DNA from 4 places in the Nonomuraea helvata genome. Region 2 is predicted to be linked to each of the others. Evidence: riboswitches for the same ligand, from Rfam matches in the RefSeq annotation. Region 2 holds a riboswitch; each other region holds the start of a gene.

Region 1 (7,141 bases), on a different contig from region 2:
CCCGTACGAGTCCAGCTTGCGGGCCACGCCGTAGTCCGCGAGCGTCCCCGCCGCCACGGCGAGGTCGAACAGGTTCACCCCGGCCGCCGCGACCTTGATCCGCACCTGTCCGGGCCCTGCGGTGGGCACCGGCACCTCCACCAGCAGGGGAGCGCCGGAGCCGCCGATGAGTGCACGCATGTTGTTCGTCATGCCGGCAAGCGTAGGAAGAGTTACTCTCTTCTGGTAAGTAGGCACCTGGAAGTGCGTAACCCACCCACAAGAAGGATCGGACAGAGTGGTCACGAAGACGGCGGCGGAGCGGCGCGACGAGGCCAGGCAGGCCTTCGACGCGTACTTCTCCGAATGCCCCTCCAGGAAGCTCCTCGACCGCCTCAGCGACAAATGGGTCACCCTCGTGCTCAGCGCGCTGGCGGCCGGCCCGCGCCGCTACAGCCACCTGGCCAGGCGCATCGCCGGCGTCAGCCAGAAGATGCTCACCCAGACCCTGCGCGGCCTCGAACGCGACGGCCTGGTCTCGCGCACGCTCACCCCCTCCGTGCCGGTACGGGTGGACTACGCGCTCACTCCGCTGGGCGAGAGCCTGATGCCGCTGGTGGCCGCGATCAAGAGCTGGGCCGAAACGCACATCGGCGACGTCGAGGCGGCCAGGGAACGCTACGACGTCGACAATGCCTGATCCCTCACGGGATGTGGTCGCGAAACTACCTTCTGGCTCGCCTGCTTTCCGATAGGAGGGCTGTTGTAAGCATCGGGTCAAGGTCGCCGGTGACGGTGCCGTTCCACCCGCTCGGCCACCCGAGCGCAAGCATGATCGCCATGGCGGGCACCGGGTACGCGCACGCGGAAACGAGGCCCTTTGGCGCGCGCGGTGACGCGGCAAGCGCGGCGACGGCCGACAGGTGACCCGCGGGCCCATCGGAGCATGCGTCTCCGAATGATCCGGTCCGCCGATCCGGCCGGTCATTCCGATGGCCTGACCTGGATATCCCTATAAGAAGAGAATCACCGTACAAAGCGAGCGATTGGTAGTTCGGCGGGCGGGTGGAAGATCACACATCGGGCGCTCAGCCGGCAATGCCCGGCTTATGGATCACACCGAAACTCCGCCCCGAACGGAGCGAAATGGGGAACGTCCGAAGGCCTCATTGATGGCGGCTGGGAAGCCCGAAGAGATCACTCATCGGCTACCGGGAGTCCTAACATATCGCGAGTGCGTCATATATAACTGATCATGTCAATACTGCCCGTCAAGTGCGGCGATTGTCATGCTTGACGACCTTTCCGCGATGCGTTTACCGTCTGCGAGGAGCGGCTTTGGCCCATCTGTGAGGTCCAAGTTCTGCTGTTGGGGGGAGGGCTCCCGATGGATGTGCTCACTGAAGACGTTGAGCTGAGCCATGCTGATTTGGCGCTGCTGGCGGAGCTGGCCAAGGGAGTCACGGTCGATCGGGTTGGGCGACGTCTGGATATCAGCGGACGCACGGTACGCCGGAGATTACGGTGCATCTGCGACCGCATCGGCGTGGCCACGGCGATCGAGGCCGTGGCCTGGGCCGCGCGCCGCCAGCTGATCTAGCGTCGGGGGGTGGGGCTCAGTCGGCGATGCGCACCGCGCCGGCGAAGGGCCGCCTGGCGATCGACGCGATCCGTACGACATCACCCGTCTGCGGGGCGTGCACCATCATGCCGCCGCCGATGTAGATGCCCACGTGGTGCAGGTCGCCGTAGAAGAACACCAGGTCGCCCGGGCGTAGCTCCGAACGCGAGATGTGCTTGCCCGCGGTCCACTGGTCGCCCGTGTAGTGCGGCAGCGAGATGCCAACCCGCTGGTACGCCGCCATGACGAGCCCGGAGCAGTCGTACGAGCTCGGACCTTCGGCGCCCCAGACGTACGGCTTGAGCTGCTGCGTGAGCGCCCACCGTGCGGCCTCCGCCGCCTTGCCGGCGCCCGCGATGGGCAGGTTGACGCGCACGGCGCGCGTGCCGGGCTGCCCCGCCTCGCCGAGTGCCCGCTTGAACAGGCTGCTCTCGACCTTGGTCACCAGCTTGGTGATCTTGTCGCGCTTCGTGTCGAGGTCGTCGACGATCTTCTGGACCTCGGCGATGCGCTCCTTGGCGTCCGCCTGGGCGTGGGCGGCCGTCTCCATGGCCTTGGAGAGCTGGTTGATCTCCTCGCCCTGCTCCTGCTCCAGCGCGTACGAGGTCGCGGCGCGGTTGAGGAATTCCTCGGGATCCGTGGAGGTCGCGAACTGCAGGGTCTTGGTGAAGCCGCCCGTGATGTAGGCGTTCTGGGCGAGCAGGACGGCCTTCGCGCGCTTGGCGGCCAGGTCCGACTCGCTGGTCGTCAGCGTCTTCTGCGCGGTCTCGGAGACCTTCTTGGCCGTCTTGAGCTTCTCCCGCTGGCCGTTGTACTGCTCGGTCAGCGTCTCGATCTGGGTGTGCAGCTTCTCGGCCTGGGAGGCGAGCTCCTTCAGCGAGGGCTTGGGGTCCGCGGACGCCGAACCGACAGGGATGGCGAACAGCAGTGCGGCGACTGTGAGACTCACCACACCGACGTGGCGCGGCCGCCGTGGCCGTTCCGGAGGGCGGGCGTGCTTGCCCGCCGGCTTCCCCCCACCGTTGCGCGTGCGCTTCACCTACCAGCTCCTCTCATAGAGCGCCTACCGGGTTAGCTGACGGGTTCGGGCCGGAGCAGCCCTACCGAGAGACTCGGACTCACCCCTGTGATGGCGCCGCAGGTCGCCACCGGTGGATCCCCGGCTCCCCTTGCGGGAATTGAGCGTGTCTCCCGCACGACATACGGGGGACATTGTCGCTGGACATTAATGCACTCCGGGTTCCTGCTCAACCAGAACTGCCAAGTCTGTAGAGGTTTCACAACCGAAGGGTCACAAGGGGATCTCGTGATCACCTGGGCAGAAGAGACCTTATGCCCCCTATGTCCATGCTTCTGCACAAACCCTGAGCGGGCTCGGCTCCGTGCTCGTCCGGCCACGAGATGTAACAGGATGGGCCGAGACGTGGGAGTTAGGGCCGAGCCGTAATGAGATCTGTACTCTGGAGAACCATGGAGCAGGTGGCCGAGCTGACAGCGCCCGAGACCGCGGTGGTGGTCCGGCGCGCCCGCACGCCCGACGTGCGCACCGTCAGGCGTCTCGTGGACACCTACGCGGGCGCGGGGCCGCGGCTCCTGGAGAAGGCCACCGTGACGCTGTACGAGGACGTACAGGAGTTCTGGGTGGCCGAGCGGGGCGGGCAGGTCGTCGGCTGCGGCGCGCTCCACGTGCTCTGGGAGGACCTCGCAGAGGTCCGCACGGTGGCCGTGGATCCCGAGTGCCGGGGGATGGGCGTCGGCCACCGGATCGTCTCCGCATTGATCCAGCAGGCCAAAGATCTTGGTCTGCGACGTGTATTTTGTCTCACTTTTGAGGTCGACTTCTTCGCGAGGCTCGGATTCCGCCCGATCCAGGGCACACCGGTCTCACCCGAGGTCTACGCCGAACTGCTGGCCTCGTACGACGAGGGTGTGGCGGAGTTCCTCGACCTGGAACACGTCAAGCCCAACACCCTGGGCAACACCCGCATGCTGCTCCATCTGACATCGGGTGACGTTGATCTTGACCAGATGGAAAGGTGATTGTTGATACCTATGTCGATACGTTGGGCAGCACAGGCATGTGTCCTGACACGTGCCACATGCGCACTCGAAGCGAGGTGACACGGTGAGCACCGGACAGCCGCCGTATCCGCAGGACGAATCCGGCGACAACCCCGCCGGCAATCCCGAATACGGACAACAGAACGCGGGTCGCCGCCCAGGCGAGCCCGACCCCGACGTGACTGTGGTCGGCTACCGGGCGGACGATGCCTACGGTCAGCAGCCCCAGTACCCCCAGCAGGGCTACGGCCAGCAAGGCTATGGCCAGCAGCCCCAGTACGGTCAGCAGCAGTACGGGCAGCAGCCTCAGTACGGCCAGCAGCCCCAGTACGGTCAGCAACAGCAGTCGCAGCCCGGCTACGGCCAGCAGCCTCCCTCGGGCCAGCAGGGCTATGGCCAGCAGCCCCAGTCGGACTACGGGCAGCAGCAGTACGGCCAGCAACCCCAGTACGGGCAGCAGCCTCAGTCGGGCCAGCAGGGCTACGGCCAGCAGCCGCAGTACGGTCAGCAGCCGCAGTCCCAGCCCGGTTACGGCCAGCAGGGCTACGGCCAGCAGGCCCAGTCGCAGCCCGGCTACGGCCAGCAGCCTCCCTCGGGCCAGCAGGGCTACGGTCAGCAGCCCCAGTCGGACTACGGGCAGCAGCAGTACGGCCAGCAGCAGTACGGTCAGCAGCCGCAGTCCCAGCCGGACTACGGGCAGCAGCCTCAGTATGGCCAGCAGCCGCAGTCCCAGCCGGACTACGGGCAGCAGCCTCAGTACGGCCAGCAGCCGCAGTCCCAGCCGGACTACGGTCAGCAGCCTCAGTACGGCCAGCAGCCGCAGTCCCAGCCGGACTACGGTCAGCAGTACGGACAGCAGCAGCAATCCCAGCCGGACTACGGTCAGCAGGGCTACGGACAGCAGCAGCAGTCCCAGCCGGGCTACGGCCAGCAGGGCTACTCCCAGCCCGGATACGGCCAGCAGTACGGCGACCAGCAGTACGGGCAGCCCGGCTACGGGCAGCCGCAGCAGTACGGCCAGCCGGGCTACGGACAGGCCTACGGCCAGCCGGGGCCCGTGGGCGTGCAGCCGCCCGGTGCGCCGGCCCCGCTGGCGGAGTGGTGGCAGCGTCTGGTGGCGAGGATCATCGACTTCGTCATCCTCTTCATCGTGAACTTCGTCGTCGGCTTGATCCTGGTGGCGGCGTTGGCGGTCAGTTACTCCTCGCTCGACGGCTCCAGCAGCGGCTTCCTCTCGGGCCGTGCCGTGACCGCGATCACAGGGCTCGTCGTGACCGCGCTGTGGATCGCCTATGACTTCTTCCTGCTGAAGATGAACGGCCAGACCGTCGGCAAGATGGTCATGGGCATCAAGGTCGTCCCTGTCGGCCAGGGCATGCCCCCGAAGGGCCTGCCGACCGACGTCGCGCTCAAGCGTGCCGCGGTGACCTGGGGCGGCTGGGCGTTCAACATTATCCCGCTGGGCTTCATCAGCTCGTTGCTCGGCTACATCGCCGTGGGGCTCAACGGTGCCTCGCAGCTCTGGGACAAGCCGCTGCAGCAGTCGTTCGCCGACAAGGTGGCGAAGACCGTTGTGGTGAAGATCAAGTAGTTCACGCACCAGGTAAAAGCAGGGGCCGGCTTCGTGCCGGCCCCTGTTTTATGTGTGGAGGGCGTACCAAAATAGGAGCCTGGGCCGCTGATGACGCGAGGTGGGGGTTATGGCCGGGTCGCCGTCGTGGGCGGACGCGCTGCCCGCGGAATGGTGGGAACGGCTCGCCGCCCGAGCGATTGAAGCGCTCGTCTTCGGAGTGTTCTATTACATTCTGTTCATCGCGCTCTGGGGCATCTTCCGAACTGTCGGCATGCTGGAGGTGTTCGACGGCCGGCTGCCGGGTGTGTTCGCGTGGTTGGCCGCAGGACTGGGTTATGCGGGCTACGACTGGCAGGCCCATTCCAGGAGCGGCAGGACGTTCGGCAAGGCGATCATGAAGATTCGCCTGGCGCCGGACGACGTTCCGTCCGGGGCGCTGCTCAAACGGTCCCTGGTCTATCCGGGGCCTGTCATGCTGATGGGCATTCCCGTGGTCAATCTGCTCGCCGGAATGCTCCTGTTCTGCGTGGGCTTGCTGATCCTGATCGACAAGCCCCTGGAGCGGGGGCCGCACGACAGGCTGGCCGGAACGCGCGTCGTAAAAGATCTTCACTGAGCCATGGGCAACCAGGCAGGATGCCAATTCTGAAGATTTTCCCTTGATCCGGTAAGGACTCTGGAGAGACTGGCATTAGGCTATGGGACGTCCGGGTTGCCGGATGTCGGCGTCCCACGACCCGTAGGGCATCTCTGCGCCGCTATGGTCGTGTCTGGGTGGTAGTCACCTTGTGCGGCACGAGGAGCACCGTCGCTCCTCCTGGTCGCGCTCCCATCCGCATAATGCGCCCCCGAAACCCTGTCAGCCGTGGAGGCGAGGACGAATGGAAGCCCTTACAGACGTATTGTCAGCGCTCATCCCCCCGCTCGTGGTGGGCGGCGCCTTCATCTTTGGCGTAGTGAAGTTGGTCCGATCCGAGGCCCTCGGGGGCCGCCGAAACCGTGAGGATCAGGCCGAGGGGGCAGAACTGAGCGGCCAGTCAGCAGAATCCCCGCAGCGCTGAATTGTCTCCGCGCCTTTCCGGGTATATGTTTGGGCAGGCGAATGAAACAATGCTCCGCGAAAGGATTGCGTAGATGGCCAAGCAGATCCAGGAGATTCTCATCGATGACCTCGATGGGGGCGAGGCCAATGAGACGGTCAGCTTCGCTATTGACGGCTCGTCCTATGAGATTGACCTCAGCGACCTTAACGCGAAGAAGCTGAGGGACGCGCTCACGCCTTTCGTGCAGCACGCGCGCAGGGCAGGCGCCGTCTCCGCGCGTCGCCGCGGTCGCGGCGGCAGCAGGGCGATGAGCCGCGAGAAGAGCTCCGAGATCCGGCAGTGGGCCAAGGCTCACGGCCTGCCGGTCAGCGAGCGCGGCCGGATCGCCTCCACGGTCGTCGAGAAGTACGAGGCGGCTCACTGAGCGAGCCGACTATCGACCATGCGCTTATGCCGTTCGCCTAGGACCCCGGCGGCCGCCATAAGCGCATGATCGTATCTGGGGCCGGTTCTCGAATGCCGTGCGCCCAGATGGCGATCTTCCCCTTGCGCATATGCGGGCGTTTTGGTCGGGTGCTCCGGTCCATGTCCGGCACCGTTTCACCGGCCGGCGCCCGCATATGTGGTTACGCCCCGTGCTGCGCCCGGAAAGCCGGTGGGGCGGTCATACCCCATTCAACGTACGTTCGCGTCCGTACGTCACGAGTGAGCAGCACGCTCATGGAACGCGCCACCCCCGTAAATCACGGCCGCCTATAGCTGAAGGCGATCTCCGGCCCCCCGCCGCGCCTATAGTGATGATCTCCCCGAACGTAAACCCGGCGCCGCTACTGTAAGTAAACCCGCCGCCGGCCGGATGGACGC
Region 2 (7,141 bases):
TGGCTCGCCGGTCAGCACGTACGCGTGCCACGGCTGGAGGTTCGATCCGGACGGCGCCCAGGCCGCGGCGGACAGCACACGCTCCAGCGTCTCCCTCGGGACAGGCCGGTCGGTGAATCCGCGCACCGCGCGCCGGCTCGTGACCGCCTCATAAACGTCCAAGATCGTCTACCTCCCCGCTCTGCTCAGCACGTCCAACTGCGCTACGTCTAAGACGGTATCAGACGATACTGTATCATTCAATACTATTCAGCGGGCGTAAGAGCCCCGATGAATGACGAGGGGATGGATCTCACGCTAGCCAACAAGGCGCGCGCCACCGGGATCGGGGCTCGCCTGTGGTCGTCCGGAGACGGCCGGCGCGGGCGCGCTTACGCCCCGCCGTCCGCTGGATAGGCAAATCGGGTCAGCAGATCCCGCAGCAGCTCGGGCTCGCCGGGCCCCAAAGCGGTGACCAGGCGCTCATCCACTGGCTCCGCCGCCACATGAGCCGCGTCGACAAGCTCGACGCCCTGCGGCGTGATCTCCACCACCCGCACCCGCCGGTCTCCCGGAACGGTCTTGCGTACGGCGAGCCCCTTGCGCTCGAGGTCGTCCACGACCCGCATGATCCCCGCCTTGTCCGACCCGGTCGCCGTCGCCAGGTCCCGCTGCACGGTGGGCCCGCGGTCGACCAGCACGATCAGCACGGCGAAATGCCGCAACTCGATGCCGAGCGGCCGAAGCGCCTCTGTCATCGCCGTGGCCGCGCGCCAGTGCGCTTGACGCAGCAGCAAGCCGAGAGCGAAGGGCGATGCATCCCCAGGACGGTCGGTCGCACGCGAGGCGGTCGTTCTGCGAGGAGCGTCGGCGGTCATGCGCCCATGCTACCCGTTATCTTTTCGCTCGATACGGTATCGAATGAAATCAAATACCCGGTCGGCAAGATAAAATCTACAATGTAAAGGCGGTCAGCTGGTCGAGAAACGCCCGAGCCGTCGGGGCACATTCGGTCAACGACGGGACGGCCAGGGCCAGGGAGCGGGTCATCGCCGGCTCGAGGGGCCGGGTGACGACGGCGCCCAGGTCGGCGGGCAGGCCCAGGGCGGGGACGATGCTGACGCCCAGCCCCGCGGCCACCATCTCGAGGATGGCGGCGGGGCCGCCGGCCTCGAAGGCGACGTCGAGCTGGACCTGGGCGGCCAGGGCCGCGCCCATGATCAGCGGACGGCAGCCGGCGGTGGTGAGGATGAACGGCCGGTCGGCCAGGTCGGCGAGGGTGATGGCCGGGCTGGTGCTCAAGGGGTGGCCGGCGGGCAGCACGGCGACCATGTCGTGGGTGCTGAGGTGGACGGTGTGCAGGCCGGGGGCGGGGAGGGTGACCACGCCGACCTCGGCGGCGCCGCGGTGGAGCCATGCGCGGATGTCGTCGTCCACGCCCTCGAACAGACGGACCCGTACCTGCGGGTAGCGGTCGGAGAAGGCGCGCAGGAGCTTGGCGATGAGCGTGCCGGTGGCGCTGGGGAGGCTGGCCAGGCGGAGTTCGCCGGTGATCTGGCCGGCGGCGGCGGCCACGTCGGGGCGGATGAGGTCGAAGTGGCGCAGAGCCTCACGGGCTCGGGCGAGCGCTGCCTGGCCGGCCTCGGTGAGGGCGATGCCGTCGCGGTGGCGTACGAACAGGGCGGCGCCGAGCTCGCGCTCCAGGGTGGCGATGGCACGGCTGACGGCGGGCTGGGACATGCCGGTGTGGTCGGCGGCGGCGGTGAAGCCGCCGTGCTCGGCGACCGCGACCAGCGCCCGGAGCTGCGCCAATGTCATACCGGCATACCTTAGTTGGTATTTGACCATGACGGTTTCAGAACATCATGGTTATGGCATGTCGAAGCGAATGACGGTCGAAGTCGACGGCCGGATGGCCAGTTGTCTGACGGCGGGCGAGCGGGGCCCGGTGGTGTTGCTGCTGCACGGCACGTACTGGAGCCGGGTCTGGGAGCCGGTGATCGACGAGCTGGCGGCGGCGGGGTTGCGGCCTGTGGCGGTCGATCTGCCGGGGCTGGGGCGTTCCGAAGGGGAGCTCACGGCGGAGACGGCGGCGGTGCCCGCGCTGGCGGCTTGGGTGGGGCGGTTCGCGGCCGCGGTGGGCGTGGACGCGCCGCTGCTGGTGGCGGGGCACGACATCGGGGGCGCCGTCGCGCAGCGCCTGCTGGTCGAGTCGGAGGTGGCGCGGCTGGCGCTGGTCAATTCGGTCACGTACGACTCCTGGCCGGTGCCCGGGGTGGCGCGTTACCGGGATCCCGCGGTGGTGGCGGCGACGACCGTGGCGGAGTTGCTGGCCGCGCGCCGCAAGGCGGTCACGACGGCGCTGGCCCGGCCCGCCTCCGAGGCGGAGCTGGCCGACTACCTGGACCCGTGGCATGACCTGCGGGTGTGCCGCTCCTGGATGGCCCTGGCGGGTGCGGCCGACAGCCGCTTCACGATGGAGCTCGTGCCTGCGCTGAAGGCGGATGAGACGCCGAAGCTGCTGGTGTGGGGGGAGGACGACACGTTCCAGGAGGTCCGGTACGCCGAGCGTTTCGTCGCGGAGATCCCGAACAGCACGCTCGTGCGCGTTCCCGGGGCCGGGCACATCCCGATGGAGAACGACCCGGCCGGGGTCGCGCGGGCTCTGGCCGATTTCTTCCTCGCGTGACCGGGCTCAGCGCGTACGGCGGGTGCGTTCGTGGGCGGCGACGGCGACGATCGCCAGGAGGATCAGGGCGGCGGCGAGCGGGAGGGCGGGGCCGACGTGCAGGTGCAGGGTGGCGCCGATGAGCGCGCCGAGGAGCATCGCCACGACGGACGCGGACCGGCGCAGGGCCGCCCGGCCGGGGGTGTCGGCGGCCAGGCCGGTGAGGGTGGTGGTGAGGACGTTGGTGACCAGGTCGGGGACGGCCAGCCCGCGTACGGAGGCGTTCTGCAGGCCCATGCCGTACGCGAGCAGTCCGATGAGCGCCGCCCTGGGACCGGTGTGATGGTGCCCTGAGATCAGGTCCACGGCGAAAGCGGTGGCGACGAGCAGGGCGTGTGCGGCGGAGGCGGTGGCGAACACGCGCCGGGTGTTCCCCATCCACCTGCTCGCCTGCCCGACGGTCCACGCGCCTGCTCCGAAGGCCGCGAGGGCCAGGAGGGAGGCCCAGGCCGACATCTCGCGGTCTCCGGCCAGGGCGAAGCCGAGGAAGACGATGTTGCCGGTCATGTTGGCCACGAAGACGCGGCCCAGGCCGAGGAAGCTGATGGCGTCCACGAGGCCGGTGACGACGGCCAGGAGGATCAGCAGGGCGGGCAGGACGCCGTGCGGGTTCGCGCCGCGGGGGAACAGCCCGTCGGCGACCCACCGGAGACCGCCTCTCACGGGCGCTCCGCGGGCGCGGCTCCGGGTGGACTGGGTCCCATGGCGGCTCCTTGGCGGGCGAGGTTGTCGCGCGTGGCTCTTCTGTGGAGCCTGCCTTCCCTCGGGGTCTTCCCAGGTGGCGAGCCGCTCATCCGAGCCCGGCCACGCCGCCCGCGCAGGCCGGCCCGCCTGCCCCGGCAGCGTCGCGCCGTGTCAGAGCGACGGTGGCTCCGTCCGGCTCGTGCGATTCACCGCGTGTGCGGTGAGGGCGCCGATCGCGCAGATGATCGCGAGTCCGAACAGCACGTACCGTGCCGAGTCGAGCATCGAGGCGCCGCCCAGGTTGAGCAGAACGCCCGCGACCGCCGTACCGAACGCGATCGACAGGCTCGTCACCGTGGCGATCGCCGCCGCCGCCCGCTGTCCTTCCCCGGGATCTTGGGTGCTGGACATCGCGGCCACTGACAGGTGCGGATAGGCCAGGCCGATGCCCGAACCTGCGACGAACAGCGTCGGCACCCAGATGGCCACCAGCCAGATCGGGGTGTCCTCGCGCTGCAGAAGCCCTTGAGCGAACAGGCCGAGGGCCAGCAGCGCCGGGCCGAGCGCACGCAGTCGCCGGACAGGACGCTCCCCGCTCACCGAGGAGCTGCCGATCTGGGTCACCGACCACCCGAGCGAGACGGCTGCGGCGAAGAACCCCGCCACGAGCGGCGGCAGCCCGCCCAGCCGCTGGCCGAACAGCGGCAGGAACGACTCGACGGCGACGCCGGAGGTCAACAGCGCCAGCGTCAGGTAGACCCACTTCAACGACGAACCTCTCTGGTACGTCGTACGCGGGAAGACCCGGAACTCGCTCCGCCGCTCATGGACGACGAACCCGGCCATCAGCAGCAACGCCCCCGAGATGCCGGCCGCCTTCGCGGGCGTGCCCGGCAGGACTCCCGCTGTGCTCACGGCCCCGGCAGCCGCCATGACCAGCAGCAGTGACGCGGCCGGGATCGGCGGGCGCACGTCGCCACGTTCGCCGCGCGGCAGTACGCGGGGCACGATCGCCGCGCATGCCGCTGCGATCACCGCCATCATCCCGAACGCCAGGCGCCACGGGCCCACCTGGGCGAACAGGCCACCGAGCGCCGGACCGGTGAAGTTGCCGACGCCGTACATCGCCGACATCAGCGCCGCGCCGCGCGTCCAGAGCCGGGCCGGCAGCGCCGAGCGGATGACGGCGAATCCCAGCCCGGACAGCAAACCGGCGCCGAGCCCTTGGACGCCGCGGGAGACCAGCAGCACGGCCATCGCCGGGCTCAGCGCGCAGGCGAGGGACCCCGCCGTGAACGTGGCGAAGCCCAGGAGATAGGCGCCGACGTTTCCCCATCGAGACAGGAACCTGCCGACGAGCATCGTCGCGATCACCATGGCGACGAGGTAGATCGTCATGTTCCAGGCGTAGAAGCCCGCGCCGCCGAGATCGGCCACCGCGGTGGGCAGCAGACTCGCTGGGAAAGCCTCAAACTCCGGTGGAACCCGCCTGTGGCAGGCCGAACGCGCGTCCCTTTCGCGGACGCGACGAGCGCGCGCCCCCGAAGGGACGCGCGCTCGGACGGTGGACGGAAGGGGTCAGCCGGCGTACTGCGGGTAGCCGTAGCCGACGACCTGGGAGGTCGGGCGGATGCGCTCCTCGACCTTGCCGTTGCCGGTGTTGCCCTCGACGGTCGAGATGGTGCCGTCGCCGTTGTCCTTCTCGACGAACCCGACGTGGTTGATGGCGTCGAGGTCCTTGCTGCCGCTCCAGGAGAAGAACACGACGGCGCCGGGCTTGGCGACGGAGCCGAAGCGCTGGTTGGCCTGGAACCACTTGGCGTAGGCGACGGTGTAGGCGTCCCAGCCGACCTGCGGGCGGGCGCCGGTGTGCTCGCCGACCCAGGAGACGAACATCGCGCACCACGGCGCGTTGATGTATTCGGCGCGGGTGCCGCCGTCGCGGGCGATGGTCTCGGCGGCCCGCTGCGAGGCGGCGTACCACTTCTGGTACGGCGTGCCGCCGCCGTAGGCGTTCTCCGAGATGCCGACCTGGGACTTGGCGAGCGCCAGGACCTGGGCGGCGGTAACACTGATCTTGGTCTCCCGCTTGGCGCGGTCGTCGTCGTGTGTGTTGGCGGCGGCCGCGGTGACCGGCAGCTTCTCCGCGGCGGCGGCGGTACCCATGTGGGCGCCGAGCCCGGAGGCGAGGACGGTCGCACCGAGCACGGCTCGGGCGATGTTGGTCTTCGTGGCACCGGTAATGCGGAATTTGGCCATCGAGGGGGTTGCTCCTTGCTTCCATGCCGCTTACCGGGTTAGCTGACGGGTTCGGGCGTGGAAGCTGCCCTACGGCACCGAAGTGCCGATTCACCCCAAGGACGTGGGTCCCCGGTTCCGCACGCAGGCGGATTCAGCGGTCACAGGACGGTCCTGTGATGTGTTGTGCGATGGTCGGACATCGCCGGACAAACCGGACGAATGTCACAAGAATGCCTTAAACGTAATGCATAAGGCAAGAGGTTACAAATCCGTAACCCTCCCGCTAGGCGAGTTGCCCGCGGGCAGCGGCCAGGAGTCCCATCATGGCAAGGGACTCGTCAAGCGGCATGACCGAGCTCTCGGTCCTGCCTTCGGCCGTCGCAGCGCGGACTTCGCGGAGCTCCCCGGCGTAGCCGTTGTCCGCCGGATCGAGCACACGCTCCTCCGGCTCCATGGCGGGCCCGGAAAGTAAAATCCGCTGCGGTGCCCAGAACGGCGCCTGGATGTCCGCGCGCATCTGAGTGCCAATAACACTGGCATGGTTCGGGTAATTCCCGATCAAGGAAGTTTCCACCAGAGCCCGCCTGCCGCCGGGGTAAAGCAGCACCCCGGCCGCCTCCGCGTCCACCCCGTTGGGCGCCAGAGAGCCGGTGATCCGCAGGTCGGAGGGCATGCCAAGGAGCAGCTGAGCCAGGCCGAACGGGTAGATCCCCAGGTCGAGCAGGGCCCCGCCGCCCAGCTCCGGCGCCCAGAGCCGGTGCGCCGGATCGTAGGGCTTGGCGAAGCCGAAGGAGGCGTGCACGGAGCGGATGTCGCCGAAGCGCTCGTCGGCCGCGATCTGCTGGATGAGCGGGTTGAACCGCATCCACATCGCTTCCATCAGGAACACGCCTGCCTCGCGCGCCAGCCGTACCATCTTCTCCGCGTCGTCCACGCTGGCGGCCAGCGGCTTCTCGCACAGCACGGCCTTGCCCGCGGCGATGGCGGCCTCGGCCACCTCCAGGTGCTGGGCGTGCGGCGTCGCGACGTAGACGGCGTCCACGGCCGGATCAGCGCACAGCTGCTCATAGGAGCCGTACGCCGACTCCGCGCCCAGCGTGGCGGCCAGCGCCTGCGCCCGCCCCAAGTCCCTTGACCCGACGGCGGCCACCCGCATTCCCGGCTCGGCCACGATGGCCGCTCCCACGGTCCGCGCGATACCGCCTGTCGCCGCAATGCCCCACGCAAAATCCCGCACGCGGGAGATCGTAGACCAATCACATCATGTCGAACGTGTCGGGATCGGGGCCGAACCGCTGGCCCCTGTTCAGCGCGCCGATGGCGGACATGTCCTCGGGATCGAGGATGAAGTCGAACACGTGGATGTTCTCGGCCATCCGCGCGGGGGACACGGACTTGGGGATGACGACGTTGCCGAGCTGCAGGTGCCAGCGGAGCACGATCTGCGCGGGGGTCCTGCCGTACTTGCCGGACAGCACGGCGAGCGCCGGGTCGTCGAGCAGCCCCTGA
Region 3 (7,141 bases), 160 kb from region 2:
TTCGCCCCGACCTCCTTGGCGTGGGCGTACTGCGCCGGACCGCCTGCCCTCTTGGAGTAGCTGAAACCGGTGCCCTGGCGGCCCTCCTCCGTCGTGATCTCGGCGAAGAGGAAGGCGATCTCGGTCATCGGCTTCTGCCGCCCGGTGAGCACCTTGGCGTCGCTGATGGGGACGTCCAGCGGAAGCGTGACGGAGGAGAGCGAGACGTGACGGATGCGGTCGGCGGCCATGGTCGTCCAAGCGGTCGGCGGTAGGATGTCGTCAGTCATCATACGAAGCTGTAACTCGTATGACAACTTGTCGGAGGTGGATCTCCGATACGGTCGAGCCATGCGGCTTCATGTGGGATGCGCGATGTGGACGCACGCGCGCTGGCCAGGTCGTTTCCTCCCCGACCAACTCCCTCCCGGTGAGCGCCTGCGCTCCTATGCGACCTGGTGCGACGCCGTGGAGGGCAACACGACCTTCTACGCGACCCCGGCGAGGAGCACGGTCGAGTCCTGGGCCCGCCAGACCGCAGCTGACTTCCGGTTCGTCGTCAAGCTCCCCAAGACCATCACGCACGAACGCCGCCTCACCGGCATCGAGGAGGACCTGCACTCCTTCCTGGACGCGATCGAGCCGCTGGGGCCCAGAGCCCACGCCCTCTGGGTGCAGCTTCCCGGCTCGTTCGGGCCGGCCGACGTCGGCGTCCTGGCCGCCTTCCTGCGCCGCCTCCCCCGCTCGCACCGGTACGCCGTCGAGGTGCGCCACCGCGCGTTCTTCGAGGACGAGCGGTCCGAACGGCTCCTCGAGCGCGTCCTGGCGCCCGTGGAGGCCGAGTGGGTCCCGTTCGACACCACGACCCTCTTCCAGAGCCCGCCGACCAGCGACGCCGAACGCGACGCCTGGACCAAGAAACCCCGCGTCCCCCGCCGCACGCGCGCCCTCACGGCCCACCCGATCGTCCGCTACCTGGGGCGGGACGCGGAGTCCCGCACGGTCGAGGGCTGGCAGGCGTGGCTGGACACGGTCGCGGGGTGGCTGAGGGAGGGCCGCTCTCCCACGTTCTTCCTCCACACGCCCGACAACGCCGACGCGCCGAAGCTGGCTCGCGCCTTCCACGAGGCGGTACGCACCCGCCTGCCGGAGCTGGCTCCCCTGCCCGAGCCCCAGCCGATAGACCCGTTGACCCTCTTCTAGCCGCGGAGCCTATGGTGGAGGGAGAGAGCGCCATCAAGCCGAATCGGCGTTGCAGAGGAGGCTGCGATGAGGGAGCACTTCGTCTGGGTGTCGACGCGCCGCATCAAGCCGGGCGCGTTGGACGCATTCGAAAGGGCATGGCGCCCTGACCCGTATCCGGAGGGCCTGCGCCATGCGTACGCGTACTGGTCGGAGGACGGGCTGGAGATCACCGGGGTGTCGTTCTGGGATTCCAGGGAGTCCTGCGACTCCTGGCGGGGCTCCGAGGCCGAGACGCGCCGGCGTGAGGCCATGGCCCCTTATGTCCTGGAGGAACGGGAAGGCTTCTACCGCGGCCGCGAACTCGGCGTTCCCGTACGATAAGCCGCCTCAGGGGGCGTCTCCGACGGGCTTGCGGGCCGCGAAGCGCTCCACCATGCCGATCTTGAATCGGTCGTGCCGCTCGACGGTGAGGCCCTGCTCGCGCGCCTGATCGAGCTGGCGGCGCAGGAAGTGCTCGCCGCCCAGGGGAACGGTGACGAGTTCGAGCAGGCGCTGCACTGCGCGGGCGGGCCATGCCGAGGCGGCGACGTGGTCGGCGAGCAGGAGCAGCCCGCCGGGCCGCAGCACGCGTGCCATCTCGGCGACCGCGCGCCGGTGGTCCGGGATGGCGCACAGGGAGAAGGTGCACACGACGGTGTCGAAGGCGCCGTCAGGGAAGTCGAGCGCCTGGGCGTCGCCCTCGCGCAATTCGGCCTTCAGGCCGAGGCGGGCGGCCCGCTGCCGGGCTTGGTCGAGCATGGCCGAGCTCCACTCGATCCCGGTCAGCCGTACATCCTCTGGGTAGTGCGGGAGGTTGAGCCCGGTGCCGACGGCCACTTCGAGGACGTCGTCGGTGGCCTGGGAGCAGATCCAGGCGCGGGTGTCGCCGAAGAAGTGCCGGTCGAAGAAGCTCATCTGCTGGTCGTACGAGTGCGCGTGCCTGTCCCAGTAGCGGCGCAGGCGGTCGGTGCGCTTGTCGGACGTCATCAGTGACTCCTCCCCAAGGACCGCCCGGACGCCCCGTCCTGACGGGAAAGTCGCATCTACGATCGACGGTAGCATTGCGTCGACCGCAGCAGAGAGGGCGTCAGATGGTGCGTGGCCTGGGAGAGCTCGAGTCCACGATCATGGATCGCATGTGGGCCATCAAGCAGCCCGCCTCGGTCAGGGACGTCCTGGAGCATCTCCAGAAGGAGCGCCCCCTGGCCTACACCACGGTGATGACCGTGATGGACAAGCTCCACACCAAGGGCCTGCTCAAGCGCAAGCCCGTCGGCCGGGCCTACATCTACGAAGCGGTGTCGTCCAAGGAGGCCTACACCGCCGACGTGATGCGCGACTCCCTCGCCAGGAGCGGCAACCGGGCGGCCACCCTGGTGCACTTCCTTGAGCGGCTCACCCCCGAGGAGGCGAGCGCTCTGGAGGCGGCGCTCCAGGTGTACCCGCCGAGCGGGCGCAGATCGTGACGGCGGCGATCCCCGCCCCGGCTGTCCGTCCGCTCACCTCCTACGAACGGGCGTCGTAGCGCTCGGTCCTGCCGGCCGCGCCTCCGCTCCAGAGCAGCTGCCACGAACCGGCTGATGAGCCCGTCGACGTTCTGTACTATGTCGCCTCAAGTTAGAAGATTTACGAGGAGGCATCGTAGTGGCCGTGCCGACGTGGCTCTGGCGGACAGCATCAGCCGCAGCCTTGACACTGGCCGCATCGGTCGCCACCCCGGGCGCCGCCCTCGCCGAGCCGTCGCCCGCCAAGGCCAGGGCCAAGCTGGTGAAGCTCAACGAGCAGGCCGACCAGCTGGTCGAGAAGTACAACCAGGCCGCGGAGACGTACAAGAGCGCCAAGAAGAAGTACGGCGCACTCAACGCCGAGCTCAGCCGCAAGGACGCCCGGGCCGACGCCCTCCGGCGGGACCTCGTCACGGCGGCGGTCAACGACTACCAGTCGGGCCCGTACCCGGCCTGGGGCCGGCTCATCGGCCAGGGCGACCCGGAGGCGCTGCTGGGCAGCATGGCCTCACTCCAGCAGATCGCCGAGGCCAGGGCGGCGAAGATCCGGGCCTACGACGCGGCCACCAAGGAGCTGCGCGATCGCCGCAACGACGCCAAGCTCCTCCTGGCGGAGGCCGACAGCGCGCGCGACCAGGTGGGCGACGAGAAGGCGAAGGTCGACAAGCTGGTCAAGGAGCAGACCAAGCTCCTGCGCCGGCTGGGCGCCTTCAACACCGGCGACCCCAACAGCCCCGGCATCGAGTACACCGGCCCGGCCTCCGGCAACGCCCGCTTAGCGCTGCAGTTCGCCTTCGCCCAGGTGGGCAAGCCGTACCGGTACGGCGGCACCGGGCCGGGCTCGTACGACTGCTCCGGCCTGACCCAGGCCGCCTGGCGCCGGGCGGGCGTCGAGCTGCCCCGCACCACCTGGACGCAGTGGGGCTGGGGAGCCGCCCGCCGCGTCCCGCTCGACCGGCTGCAGCCCGGAGACCTGCTCTTCAGCAAGGGCCTGGGACACATGGGCATGTACGCCGGCAACGGCAAGATGGTCCACGCGCCCCAGACCGGGGACGTCATCAAGGTCGTCGACCTCGACGACTACTGGCGTACCCGCCTCCTCGGCGCGGTCCGCCCCTAGCAGGCCAGGGCGGCCGGGTCCGTCAGGGCTTGTACTGGGGATAGCCGTAGCCCACGACCTGGGACGTGGGCCGGATCCGCACCTCCACCCGGCCGTCGTCCGTGTTGCCCTCGATCGTGGTGATCGTGCCGTTCCTGTTGTCCTGCTTGACCAGGCCCATGTGCTCGATGCCGCTGATGCTCTTCGTCTGCCAGGCGAAGAAGACCACGGCACCGGGCCTGGGGACGGCGCCCCAGCGCCTGTTGGCCTCGAACCACTTGGCCCAGGTGACGGTGTAGGCGTCCCAGCCGACGGTCGGCCGGGCGCCGGCCTTCTCACCGACCCAGGCGACGAACATGGCGCACCACGGCGCGTTGGCGTAGGACTGCGGCGTGCCGCCGTCGCGGGCCACGGTCTCCGCCGCCCGGGGCGATGACATGTACCAGCTCTGGAACGGGGTTCCGCCGCCTGCGGCGTTCTCGGCCACGCCGATCTGGGACTCGGCGATTCTGATCACTTCCTGCGCGGTCACCTGGCCGGGAGACTTCTGAAGGGTGCCCCATTGCGACGTTCGCGTGTCGGGCCGGTGATGGACCGCGAAGGTCGGCGTACCGGCGAGGCCCGCGCCCACGGCGACGCTCATGCACAGGGCGAAGCGGGAAAGGTTTCCGGTCTGCGGGGCACCCGTGAAGATGTTCTTCACCATAGGGCGGATTGCTCCTTGCTTCCATGCCGCCTACCGGGTTAGCTGACGGGTTCGGGCGTGGAAGTGCCCTATGGGCGCCCCGTACGGAAGCGCGCCGATTCACCCCAGAGAAACTGCGGGTCCCCGGTTCCGCGAGCTCGCGGATTCGGCGGCCGCGCCATATCTACGCGACGTCGTTCGCGCAGGTGAAGCGCGGTCTGGGCAATGCGGAAGGCGCCATGCGGCGTCTGGTTCTGCCGCAGATACGCCTAAGTAGCACGAAAGTATTCGAATGGCATGTAAAGGTGCAAGCAGCACCGGCGGATATTCGCGCGAAACCCCCGTAATATGAATGATTGACTACCTGGTCTTTGTCCTTTCTAGACTTTGGGGCCGATCGGGCGTTCCGTGAGCGACTCCGCCAGGCGGTCAGCGAATTCGGCGAGCCAGTCCAGTCGTGGCCCGCTGCGCGCGATGCGGAATCCGTGGCGGCGACCCCAGAACGCAGCCTGGACGGCATGGAACTGGGCCCAGCGCCGGACGCGTTCCCGATCGATCTCCGCCGCCTCGGCGAAGACGTCCAGCATGCGGTGGCAGCGTGCGCGGCAGATCCTCGGCATCCTGGCGTAGCCGCCGCTCCCAGGCGTCCGCCTGCTCCCGCAGCCGGGGCAGGCCGGGTGGCGCGGGGACGGCCAGCCGGAGGTTGATCCGCCCGGCGACCGTCACGCGCCGCCCCGCCGTCGCACCGGGACGACGACCCCGACGCCCCCGTGCATGACCGCACCGTCCGGCACGCATCCCCAGCGCGCCAGCAGCTCCTCCACGATCGCCGGCAACTCGGCGAGCCACGCCGCCCCGGGCTCTCCTTCCCGCTCGACGGTGCTCCGGGCGAACCCCTCCGGTATCTCGATCATTCGGGCACCTTACGCGCCGGAGCCCGTCGGTGGGCGGCCGGCTCGCGGTCAGCCGCTTCTGCCGGCGCGGAGACCCCGCACAGCGGCCATGATCCCGTTCTTGTCGTAGCCGCCGGTGGGCATGGTGGCGCCGTGAGCGTGGCGGATGACGCCCTGGGAATCGATGAGGATGCTGCCCGACTGCTGCAGCGAGCCGAAGACCTTCCTGCTCAGGCCGATCATCTCGTGCGGGGTGCCCCGGCGCCCTGTGAGGACGGGGAGCGGTACCCGGCGCCTGGCCTTCCACGCGGCCGCTTCCTGGCGGTCCTCGGGAACCGCGACGAACACCTGGGCGCCGTCAGCCGCGAGCTCGTCGCGGCACCGGATGAGATCCTGGACGTGCCCGTTGCAGACCGGGCACGACGTCGACCGCATGAAGTAGATGAGCACGGCATGATCGCCGCGATGGTCGGACAGGCGCACAGCCTGGCCGTCGGTGTCCTCCAGCACCACGTCGGGTGCGGGCGATCCGGTTTCGAGCATGGCGGAACTTCCCCTTCAATCTCGGGATCGTGGAAATGCGTCGGCTCAGGTCAGGCGCCGGCGGCTTCGGAGTCATGCGGGCCCCCGGCGGGGCCGGTCATGTCGCCCAGGCTGAGCCGGAGCCGGGTGCGAGCCCGGTGCAGCTGGGATTTCATGGCGGCGTTGCTCAGGCCGAGGACCTCCGCGACCCTCCGGCCCGGGTAGCCGAGCACATCCCGCATGATCAACACTCTGCGCTGAACCTCTGGCAACTCCCTGATCGCCTGCGCGACGAGTTCGGCTTCCAGGCGCCGGATGGCCTCGTCCTCGGCCGAGGTCATCAGACCGGCACCGGCCTCCTCGTCGCGGTCGAACAGCAGCCGCCCGCGGCGCAGGCACTCGTTCCGGACGATTCTGAACATCCACGACGCCAGCGCCCCAGTGGCGCGCAGCGAGCCGATCTTCCGGTAGAGAATGATCAACGCTTCCTGTGCGGCGTCTTCGGCGTCCTGTGGGGACGCGCAGAGATGCTCCGCGAAGCGGCGCACATGCGCATGGGCGCCATGGATGACCGCGGTGATCGACTCGCGATCACCGGCCTGCGCGGCCTCGATGAGCTGCGCGCTCGCCCACGAGCGGTCAGCCACGTCCGCGCCCTTGCCACCGGTGCAAGGTCGTGAAAAGCGCCCGACGCGCAGCCGGGATCACGACGTCACCCATACCCCATCTCCTTGTCAGCGTGGTCATCACTCCATAAGAGGCCCCCACACCGCAAAAGGATTCGCCGGCGAGCCGCCGGGGTGCCGGCTCCTGCCAACCGATCCTCAACAGTTCCTCAATCGTGGCCGCCTACGCTGCGAGCATGAACATCGGTCTCCCCGAAATCATCCAGTACCTGGTCTTCCTGGCGGTGCTCTGGCTCGTCATCTACACCGCCGTACGGGCGGCGATCCGTCCCCGCAAGTGACACCCCGCCCTCAGCCTTGCTGCGCGCGCAGGGCGCGCTGAGCGAGCAGGCCGCGCGGCGATCCGCAGGAGGCGCATCGGGCTCACGCCCCCGCGCCGGAGCCGGGCCGTACGATCATCAGGACCACGACGATCGCCCACGCCAGGTTGTAGAAGCCGGAGACCATGCTCAGCTGGCGCAGCCGTGCGGAGTCGCCGTCGCCGGGGTCGGCGAGCGCCTGACGCTGGCGCGGGTAGATCTGCGTGGCGAGCAGCAGCGCCGCGGCAG
Region 4 (7,141 bases), on a different contig from region 2:
GCTCCTGGCGGAGCAGGGGGGCTGCGGGGCGCGCGGGCCGTAGGCGCCCACGCGCTGACCTTCTCGCGGGCTGCCCGGTTCGTACAGCCCGCGCTGGTGAATGGAGCCATGGGGCTCGCGATCGTCCCGCAAGGACGTCTCATCGGGGCACTCGCCCTCACCTTCGAACACGGCAAGATCGCCGTCATCGATATGATCGCCGACCCCGAAGGCCTCCGACATGTCGACCTGGCGCCTCCTCTCCCTTCCTGACCCCGCCGACGTCGAAGACATGGACGGCCACGCTTGGGTGTCACACAGGGCCAGTCGGTGGGGGGAAGGTGCTCACACCGTCAGTCGGTCGCGTAGCAGGTGGTCTTGCCGACGAGGAGGACGCCGGGCTTCTCTCCCGACAGAACGGTCAGTTCGAACGTCAGCCGGGTCCGCGGATTGCGCAGAACGGCGACCTCCTGCTCCTCGTCCCGCAGATCCAGGTCGTCGACCACCTGGTCGTACCCCATCGCATGGAGCCGTTCGAGAAGCCCGGCGGAGACGTCGGCGAGGTCGCTCTCGGCGCGGAAGTACCGCCGCACCTGGCCGGGCACGCACGAGCCGTCCGGTTCCTGCGAGGCGGGCGACAGATGGAGCTCGGAGGCGGTGAGCAGGGTGCCGGCGTCGGTGTCGAGCTGCCGGGCGGCCGCTTCGAGGGTGGCCGGTGCGGGCGCCGTCGCGCAGGCCGTCATCGCCGCGACACAGAGGAGCACCGCGGGAGAAGCGTGACGGCGGGCGCGCACGGTCGGACCATATCGGAGATCGTCCACGGCCACCCGCTGAACGGCACAGGACACCCCGAGGGTAGTGATCCGTATAAATCGCCTTTTCGCGGGCAGAAACAGCATCTATCACGATGAAGGGGGCGCTACCGGAGCGGGATGATCTTCGAGACAGGTGACCAGGCTCACGTGACGCCCACTTCGCACCCGTACGGCCTCCGCGTAACCGGCGAGGTCGACCACGGCAATCACCAGCGCCTCGCCGGAGCCCTGCACGGCATGATTCGCGAAGGCGACCAGGACATCCGCCTGGACCTGGGGGAGCTGGCCTTCATCGACGTGTCCGGGCTGCGCGTCATCGTGGCCGCCGCCGCCCGATTATCCCCGCCCCGCAGGCTGATCCTCGACCCGGCCTCTCCCGCGGTGCGCCGCCTCCTCGCCGTGACGGGCTGGGACAGCACCCCTGGATTGCTGATCAGCTGAGCGGCGGTCACCTGTCCGGGCCGGCCCAAGTGAGCCCACTGCGGAGCCGGGCGGTCAGGCCCATGTCGTCCACGAACCGTCCCAGTCCGAACGCCACGCACTCCAGCGGCCGCTCCGCTCTCCGTACCGGCATCTTCAGTGACGCCCGCAGCCGCCGTGCGAGCCCCCGCAGCAGCGCGCCGCCGCCCAGCAGCACCGCGCCGCGCCCCCCGAGATCCGCGGCCAGTTCGGCCGGACACCGCTCGACCGTCTCCATCGCCGCCCGCACGATCGCCTCGACCGGCTGCCTGGTCGCCTCGTAGACCTGCTGGACCGGCAGCCGTACCTCGCGCTCGCGGCCGGTGTCCGGGTCGCGGGCGCGCACGGTCACGTGCCGGTCCAGCGGCTTCCACTCGGTGCCGATGTCGCGTTTGGCCGACTCGGCCTCGTGCTCGTCGAGGAGGAGGCCGTGCTCCTGCTCGACCAGGCGGACGATGGCCCTGTTGACCGCCTCACCGCCGCCCGGGACGGAAGCCGTGGTCACGGCGGCGCCGGACGAGAGCACGGCGATCCTGGCCGAGTCGCGCCCGATGTCGATCACCATGTGCCCGGCGAAACTGTCGACCGGCAGCCCGGCGCCGAGGGCCGCCGCGAGCGAGTGCGGGATCAGCACGACGCGTCTGGCGTCCGCCTCGAACGCCAGGTCGCTCAGCGCCGCCCGTTCGATGGGGGTGCAGCCGTCGGGCAGCGCCATGACCAGGCGCGGCCTGGCGAACGGACGCCGGTGCACCTTGCTCAGGAAGTGCCGGACCATGCGCCGCGTGAGCTCCCCGTCGACCGGCAGGCCGCCGGAGACCGGCCGGCACGCCTCCGCGCCGGTCGCGTCCGCGCCGTACGCGATGACCTTGCCGGTGCGGTCGTCGAGGATGACGGCCGAGGGCTCGTCGAGCACGATGCCCTTGCCGCGGGCATAGATCCGCGTGCTCGCGCCCCCCAGATCCACCGCCAGGTCACGGCCGAGGAGGCTCATGGCAGGACCGGGGGCTTGAGCGTCATGCCGGGTTCTATTTCCTGAGCCGCTCCAACGCAACACCAGGAACCGAACGGTTCCCCTTTACCCAGGACGCGTATCTTGATCGGCAGCACCTCGACCCCGGGAGGACCTGCCGTGCTCGACTACGACCTCGAGGCCGGACGCTACGACGAGACCAGGGGCGGGCTGCGGCGTGCCGTGGCCGCGGCCGACGCCGTCCGGCGCCTCGTGCCCGGCGGCACGCTGCTCGACGTCGCCTGCGGCACCGGGCTGGTCACGAGGGAGCTGGCCGGGCGGGGGCTGCGGGTGCTCGGGGTGGAGACCTCCGCGGGGATGGCGCGGATCGCCGCCGGGCGCGCCGACGTGGTGCTGGGCGACGCCCGTACGCTGCCCGTACGGGACGGCTCGGTCGACGCGGTCACCACGATCTGGCTGCTGCACCTGCTGGACGACGCCCGCCCGGTGATCGCCGAGGCCGCCCGCGTGCTGCGGCCCGGGGGAGTGTTCGTCACGACGGTCGACAAGCGGGCCGCCCACGGCCCGGGAGGGCGCCGGGAGCCGTCGGACCGGGCCGAGCTGGTGGTCGAGGAGGCGGCCAGGCACGGGCTCCGGCCGAGCGGCGAGAGCAGCTTCGTGGGGCACGGGCAGGGGCGGCCGAGCCCGGACCCGGTCTTCCGCCTGCTGGCGTTCACCCGCTCCTGAACGTGGGACTCAGCGCCGGAGCTCGGCCAGCGTCTCCTCGGCCCACGCCAATCCGGCGCTGGCCTGGCTCAGGCCGAGCTTCGCCGCGTATGAGCCGACCCCGCCCTCGGTGTAGCACTGCAGCGCCACGCTGCGCGCCGCGAACCCGTCCCTGATCCGCTCCACCACCGCGATCGCCTCGTCCCTGGCGAGCAGCGGCAGCAGGAACGCCTGGAGCGCGACCTCGTTGCGTACCGTCACGGTGGGCGGGTGCTCGACCAGCCACGTGTGCAGCTCACGCGTGCCCTCAGGGGTGATCGCGTAGATCTTGCGCCCCCTCGCGCCCTCCGACTCGATCGCCACGAGCCCGTCGGCGGCCATCTTCACCAGCTCGGGATAGATCTGCGTGTGCCCGGCCTGCCAGACGTGGTTGAGCGAGTGCTCGAACTTCTTGGCCAGGTCGTAACCGCTCGCCGGGCCCACAGCCTCGAGCAGCCCGAGCAGCGCGATCCGCAGGGACATGGCCGCCAGCATATCGAAGAGTTGACATGTAAGGAGTTACATGTCAATCTTCACATGTGAATACTGACATGAAGTCTCGTGGCAACGGGCTCGTCCTGCTCGCCGTGCTCGGCGGGATGTTCCTGGCGATGCTCGACCAGACGATCGTCGGCACGGCCCTGCCGCGCATCACCAGCGAGCTGGGCGGCAGCACGCTCTACGTCTGGGTGGTGACGGCGTACCTGCTCACCTCGACGGTGACGGTGCCGCTCTACGGCCGGCTTTCCGACCAGCACGGGAGGAAGCCGCTGCTGCTGGTCGGGATGGTGGTGTTCGTGGCGGGCTCGGCATTGTGCGGGGCGGCCCAGGACATGGCGCAGCTCATCGGCTTCCGCGCGCTCCAGGGCCTCGGCGCGGGCGCGCTGCTGCCGCTGTCGATGGCGTTGGTGATGGACATGTTCCCTCCGGGGCCGGGCAGGAGCGGCGCCCGCGTGCAGGGCGCGCTCGGCGGCGTGATGGGGCTGACGTACCTGGCGGGGCCGTTCCTCGGCGGGCTGTTCACCGACCACGCGAGCTGGCGGTGGTCCTTCTACGTGAACGTGCCGCTCGGTCTCGCGCTGATCGCCATCGTCGTGCTCCGCCTGCCGCACCGGCCGGGCACCGGAGGCGGGCGTCCCGACTACGCGGGCATCGCGGTCTTCACCGTGGCCATCAGCGCGCTGCTGCTGGGACTGACGGAGAAGGGCCTGGACCGGCACACCTGGACCGACGCCGCCGTGGCCGGGCCGATCGCGCTCGCGCTCGCGCTGCTCGCGGTGTTCGTGCTGGTCGAGAGGCGGGCGGCCAGCCCGATCATGCCCATGCACCTGTTCGGCAACCGTACTTACACGCTCGTGAACGTCACGTCGTTCTGCACGGCCTTCTGCATGTACGCGGGAGTCGTGTTCCTGCCGCGTTACTTCCAGGAGTCCCTGGGCGTCAGTGCCACCGAGTCCGGGCTGAGGATCTACCCGATGACGCTGGCGATGGTCGTGGGCAGCGCCCTCATGGGGGCGCTCATGTCCAGGACCAGGGTCTACAAGCCGTGGCTGGTCGTGTCGCCGTTCCTGCTGGTCGCGGGCACCCTGCTCTGCGTCAACCTGACCGCGCACACCGGCGGGGCGCTCCTGGCGGGCTGGATGCTGCTGATCGGGCTGGGCATGGGCCCGATGCTGTCCGGGCTGACCGTGGCCGCGCAGCAGTCGGTCGAGCCGCAGTACATCGGCACCGCCTCGGCGAACCTGACCTTCTTCCGCCAGATCGGCGGCTCCGTCGCGCTGGCTGTCGGCGGCACCCTCTACGGCTCCACCGTCGCCGCGGACGCGCCCGTGCACGGCCTGGCCGCCGCGCACGCCTCCGCCGCGGCCGTGGTCATCCCGTCGCTGGGCGTGGCGGGTGCGGTGATCGCGCTGGTGGCGCTGGTGGCGATGCCGGGCAGGCGGCTGGAGGTCCCGGCAGTCCCGCAGAGCAGGGTGGAAGCCGGTTTCGCGTCATAAGCGGGCCCATGCGAAGCTGTGAGTGTCCCCAACACCATGGAGGTCCTCATGGCGGATACACCGGAGCAGGAAGTCAGCGAGACTCCCGAGGACGAGTTGAAGCGCAAGTTCCGCGAGGCGCTGGAGCGCAAGCGTAACCAGCAGGCGGGCTCGGGCGCGGGTGGCAGGGGCGGTGACTCGTCGAAGATCCACGGGTCGCACGGTCCGGCTGCGAGTAAAAGATCGTTCAGGCGCAAGAGCGGCGGCTGAGACTGGTCAATTTCAGGGGGTACGGCAGCGCCGTGCCCCCTTTTTTCTATGTCGGGGTAGGTAGATCTTCTGCCCGATTCATGACGAAGTGTTTGCGTATGTCCGGAATGCGTGGTTAGAGTGTTGGCCAATTCACAGCCGGTGGCGTGGACCTCATCCAGGAGGAACAGCCGGCTGGCGCCGAATCCCGAATGCTCGGGAACCGGGGACCCACCGCAATTGGGGTGAATCCGACCGTGTGTCGGTAGGGCATCTCCACGCCCGAACCCGCCAGCTAACCCGGTAGGCGAGATGGAGAGGACATGTTAACGACTTGGACGATCGCGTCGAACCCTCGGACAGCGTGATAGTCGCCGCCTCCTGAGCGGCCCCTTCCCCAGGCTCCTTCCGCGCTCTGCGTAGCTTTCCCCCTTGCCAGGTGCTTTGCCCTGCTACGCCCTTTTTCGAGTGAGCGCAACCTCCCCTGCCCCCGTCGCGAAGGACTTTACTTTTCATGTCTGCATGTCTTGGCCTGCGTTCACTCGCTCTGATCACCGCCTCCACGGTAGGCGCGCTGACCATCGCCGGCACCGCGGCTCACGCCGATCCGAACACTGAGGACAGGGTTCTGCTCAAGGGCTCGACCACGGCTTCGTACTTCTGGGACGACTCCTCCGGCAGGGCCGGTGACACCGGTCTGCCCGCCAGCGGCAAGCCCATGCAGAAGGGCCTGGCCGCCAGCCCGAGCTGGCCGCTCATGACCGAGGGTTACGCGATCTACAAGGGCAAGAAGCTGCCCTTCTTCGTCGGCGACCGTGGCCCGGGCGCGCCCTCCAGCAGCGGGGTCATGCTGGACCTGGACGCCAAGACGTTCGCGGAGCTCACCGGCGGCACCTTCAACTCCGACACGCTGGGCGTCGACGGCATCGGTGGCGAGGGCCACATCAAGGTCGACTACGTCATCACCAAGTGGGGCAAGGGGCCCGGCAAGAAGAACTACCCGGTCGCGTTCTCGACCGGCGCCTGGGCCGAGCAGGACGACAACCCGGCCGAGCCGCCCGCGCCCGAGCCCGCGGCCGCTCAGGACGTGCCCGCACCACCGGTCTCGAAGACCGCGGCCGCCATCGTGGCCGGCGCCGTGGCCGTGGCGGGCGGCAGCCTGGCGCTCACCAGCGACCGCGTCCGGAGCCTCATCAAGCTCTGACCTTTACGGGCTGCTACCAGAATGTCATTCTGGTCGTCGTGACCACCCGTGTAGCCGCGAACGGCATCGACATCGCCTACGAGAGCTTCGGTTCGCCCGAGGGCCGTCCCCTGCTCCTCATCATGGGGCTCGGCGCGCAGCTCATCCACTGGGACGAAGGGCTCTGCGAGCTGCTGGCAGAGCAGGGACATCACGTCGTACGGTTCGACAACCGCGACGCGGGCCTGTCCACCCACTTCCATGACGAGGGCGTTCCTGCGCTGGGGGCGCCCTCGCCGTACCTGCTGGACGACCTGGCCGACGACGCGGCGGGGCTCATGGACGCCCTCGGCTGGCCCGCCGCGCACGTGGCCGGCGCCTCGATGGGCGGCATGATCGCCCAGGCCCTGGCCATCCGCCACCCCGAGCGGGTGCTCACCCTGACCTCGATCATGTCCACGCCCGGCCCCTCGGTGGCCCCGCCGACGGAGGCCGCACTCGCCGCCCTCATGGCCAGGCCGCCCGCCGGTCGCGAAGCGGTGCTGGCCCACGCGCTGCGGACCTGGTCGGTTCTCGGCTCGCCCGGGTTCGACCTGGACCACGAGAGGATCAGTGAGCTGGCCGGGCTGGCGTACGACCGCTGCTTCGACCCCGAGGGCACGGCCAGGCAGCTCGCCGCGATCATGGCCTCGCCCGACCGCACGGAGCTGCTCGCGGGCGTACGGGTGCCCACGTTGGTGGTGCACGGGGAGGCCGACCAGCTCAT

Evidence for each region. A riboswitch is a leader RNA that binds a small molecule or an ion and turns the genes downstream of it on or off. The one in region 2 is predicted to bind cyclic di-AMP.
Region 1: it holds a riboswitch for cyclic di-AMP, as region 2 does, so the genes downstream of both, ABD830_RS43765 (C40 family peptidase) here and ABD830_RS03120 (CHAP domain-containing protein) in region 2, are expected to answer to the same signal.
Region 3: it holds a riboswitch for cyclic di-AMP, as region 2 does, so the genes downstream of both, ABD830_RS03915 (CHAP domain-containing protein) here and ABD830_RS03120 (CHAP domain-containing protein) in region 2, are expected to answer to the same signal.
Region 4: it holds a riboswitch for cyclic di-AMP, as region 2 does, so the genes downstream of both, ABD830_RS23475 (hypothetical protein) here and ABD830_RS03120 (CHAP domain-containing protein) in region 2, are expected to answer to the same signal.

The regions. Positions count from the first base shown of each region.
Region 1 covers NZ_BAAAXV010000009.1:2,226,270-2,233,410, forward strand. The annotation lists gene ABD830_RS43750 (NADP-dependent oxidoreductase) at 1-192, opposite strand, end outside; gene ABD830_RS43755 (winged helix-turn-helix transcriptional regulator) at 278-679, shown strand; gene ABD830_RS43760 (LuxR C-terminal-related transcriptional regulator) at 1,367-1,579, shown strand; gene ABD830_RS43765 (C40 family peptidase) at 1,596-2,549, opposite strand; cyclic di-AMP (ydaO/yuaA leader) riboswitch at 2,645-2,795, opposite strand; gene ABD830_RS43770 (amino-acid N-acetyltransferase) at 3,071-3,640, shown strand; gene ABD830_RS43775 (RDD family protein) at 3,726-5,252, shown strand; gene ABD830_RS43780 (RDD family protein) at 5,362-5,850, shown strand; gene ABD830_RS43785 (histone-like nucleoid-structuring protein Lsr2) at 6,369-6,701, shown strand.
Region 2 covers NZ_BAAAXV010000001.1:715,817-722,957, reverse strand. The annotation lists gene ABD830_RS03150 (nitroreductase) at 1-162, opposite strand, end outside; gene ABD830_RS03145 (MarR family winged helix-turn-helix transcriptional regulator) at 372-776, opposite strand; gene ABD830_RS03140 (LysR family transcriptional regulator) at 934-1,797, opposite strand; gene ABD830_RS03135 (alpha/beta fold hydrolase) at 1,856-2,668, shown strand; gene ABD830_RS03130 (YoaK family protein) at 2,675-3,370, opposite strand; gene ABD830_RS03125 (MFS transporter) at 3,563-4,840, opposite strand; gene ABD830_RS03120 (CHAP domain-containing protein) at 4,970-5,650, opposite strand; cyclic di-AMP (ydaO/yuaA leader) riboswitch at 5,663-5,799, opposite strand; gene ABD830_RS03115 (Gfo/Idh/MocA family protein) at 5,916-6,869, opposite strand; gene ABD830_RS03110 (aldo/keto reductase) at 6,889-7,141, opposite strand, start outside.
Region 3 covers NZ_BAAAXV010000001.1:877,202-884,342, forward strand. The annotation lists gene ABD830_RS03885 (L-talarate/galactarate dehydratase) at 1-230, opposite strand, end outside; gene ABD830_RS03890 (DUF72 domain-containing protein) at 331-1,182, shown strand; gene ABD830_RS03895 (hypothetical protein) at 1,249-1,545, shown strand; gene ABD830_RS03900 (class I SAM-dependent methyltransferase) at 1,552-2,190, opposite strand; gene ABD830_RS03905 (BlaI/MecI/CopY family transcriptional regulator) at 2,295-2,669, shown strand; gene ABD830_RS03910 (C40 family peptidase) at 2,893-3,828, shown strand; gene ABD830_RS03915 (CHAP domain-containing protein) at 3,851-4,513, opposite strand; cyclic di-AMP (ydaO/yuaA leader) riboswitch at 4,526-4,674, opposite strand; gene ABD830_RS03920 (hypothetical protein) at 4,873-5,079, opposite strand; gene ABD830_RS03925 (hypothetical protein) at 5,215-5,406, opposite strand; gene ABD830_RS03930 (peroxiredoxin family protein) at 5,455-5,928, opposite strand; gene ABD830_RS03935 (RNA polymerase sigma factor) at 5,979-6,554, opposite strand; gene ABD830_RS03940 (hypothetical protein) at 6,957-7,141, opposite strand, start outside.
Region 4 covers NZ_BAAAXV010000005.1:890,531-897,671, reverse strand. The annotation lists gene ABD830_RS23515 (sigma-70 family RNA polymerase sigma factor) at 1-252, shown strand, start outside; gene ABD830_RS23510 (hypothetical protein) at 333-773, opposite strand; gene ABD830_RS23505 (STAS domain-containing protein) at 912-1,235, shown strand; gene ABD830_RS23500 (rod shape-determining protein) at 1,243-2,244, opposite strand; gene ABD830_RS23495 (class I SAM-dependent methyltransferase) at 2,347-2,949, shown strand; gene ABD830_RS23490 (helix-turn-helix transcriptional regulator) at 2,959-3,450, opposite strand; gene ABD830_RS23485 (MDR family MFS transporter) at 3,519-4,964, shown strand; gene ABD830_RS23480 (DUF5302 domain-containing protein) at 5,013-5,213, shown strand; cyclic di-AMP (ydaO/yuaA leader) riboswitch at 5,382-5,517, shown strand; gene ABD830_RS23475 (hypothetical protein) at 5,707-6,396, shown strand; gene ABD830_RS23470 (alpha/beta fold hydrolase) at 6,435-7,141, shown strand, end outside.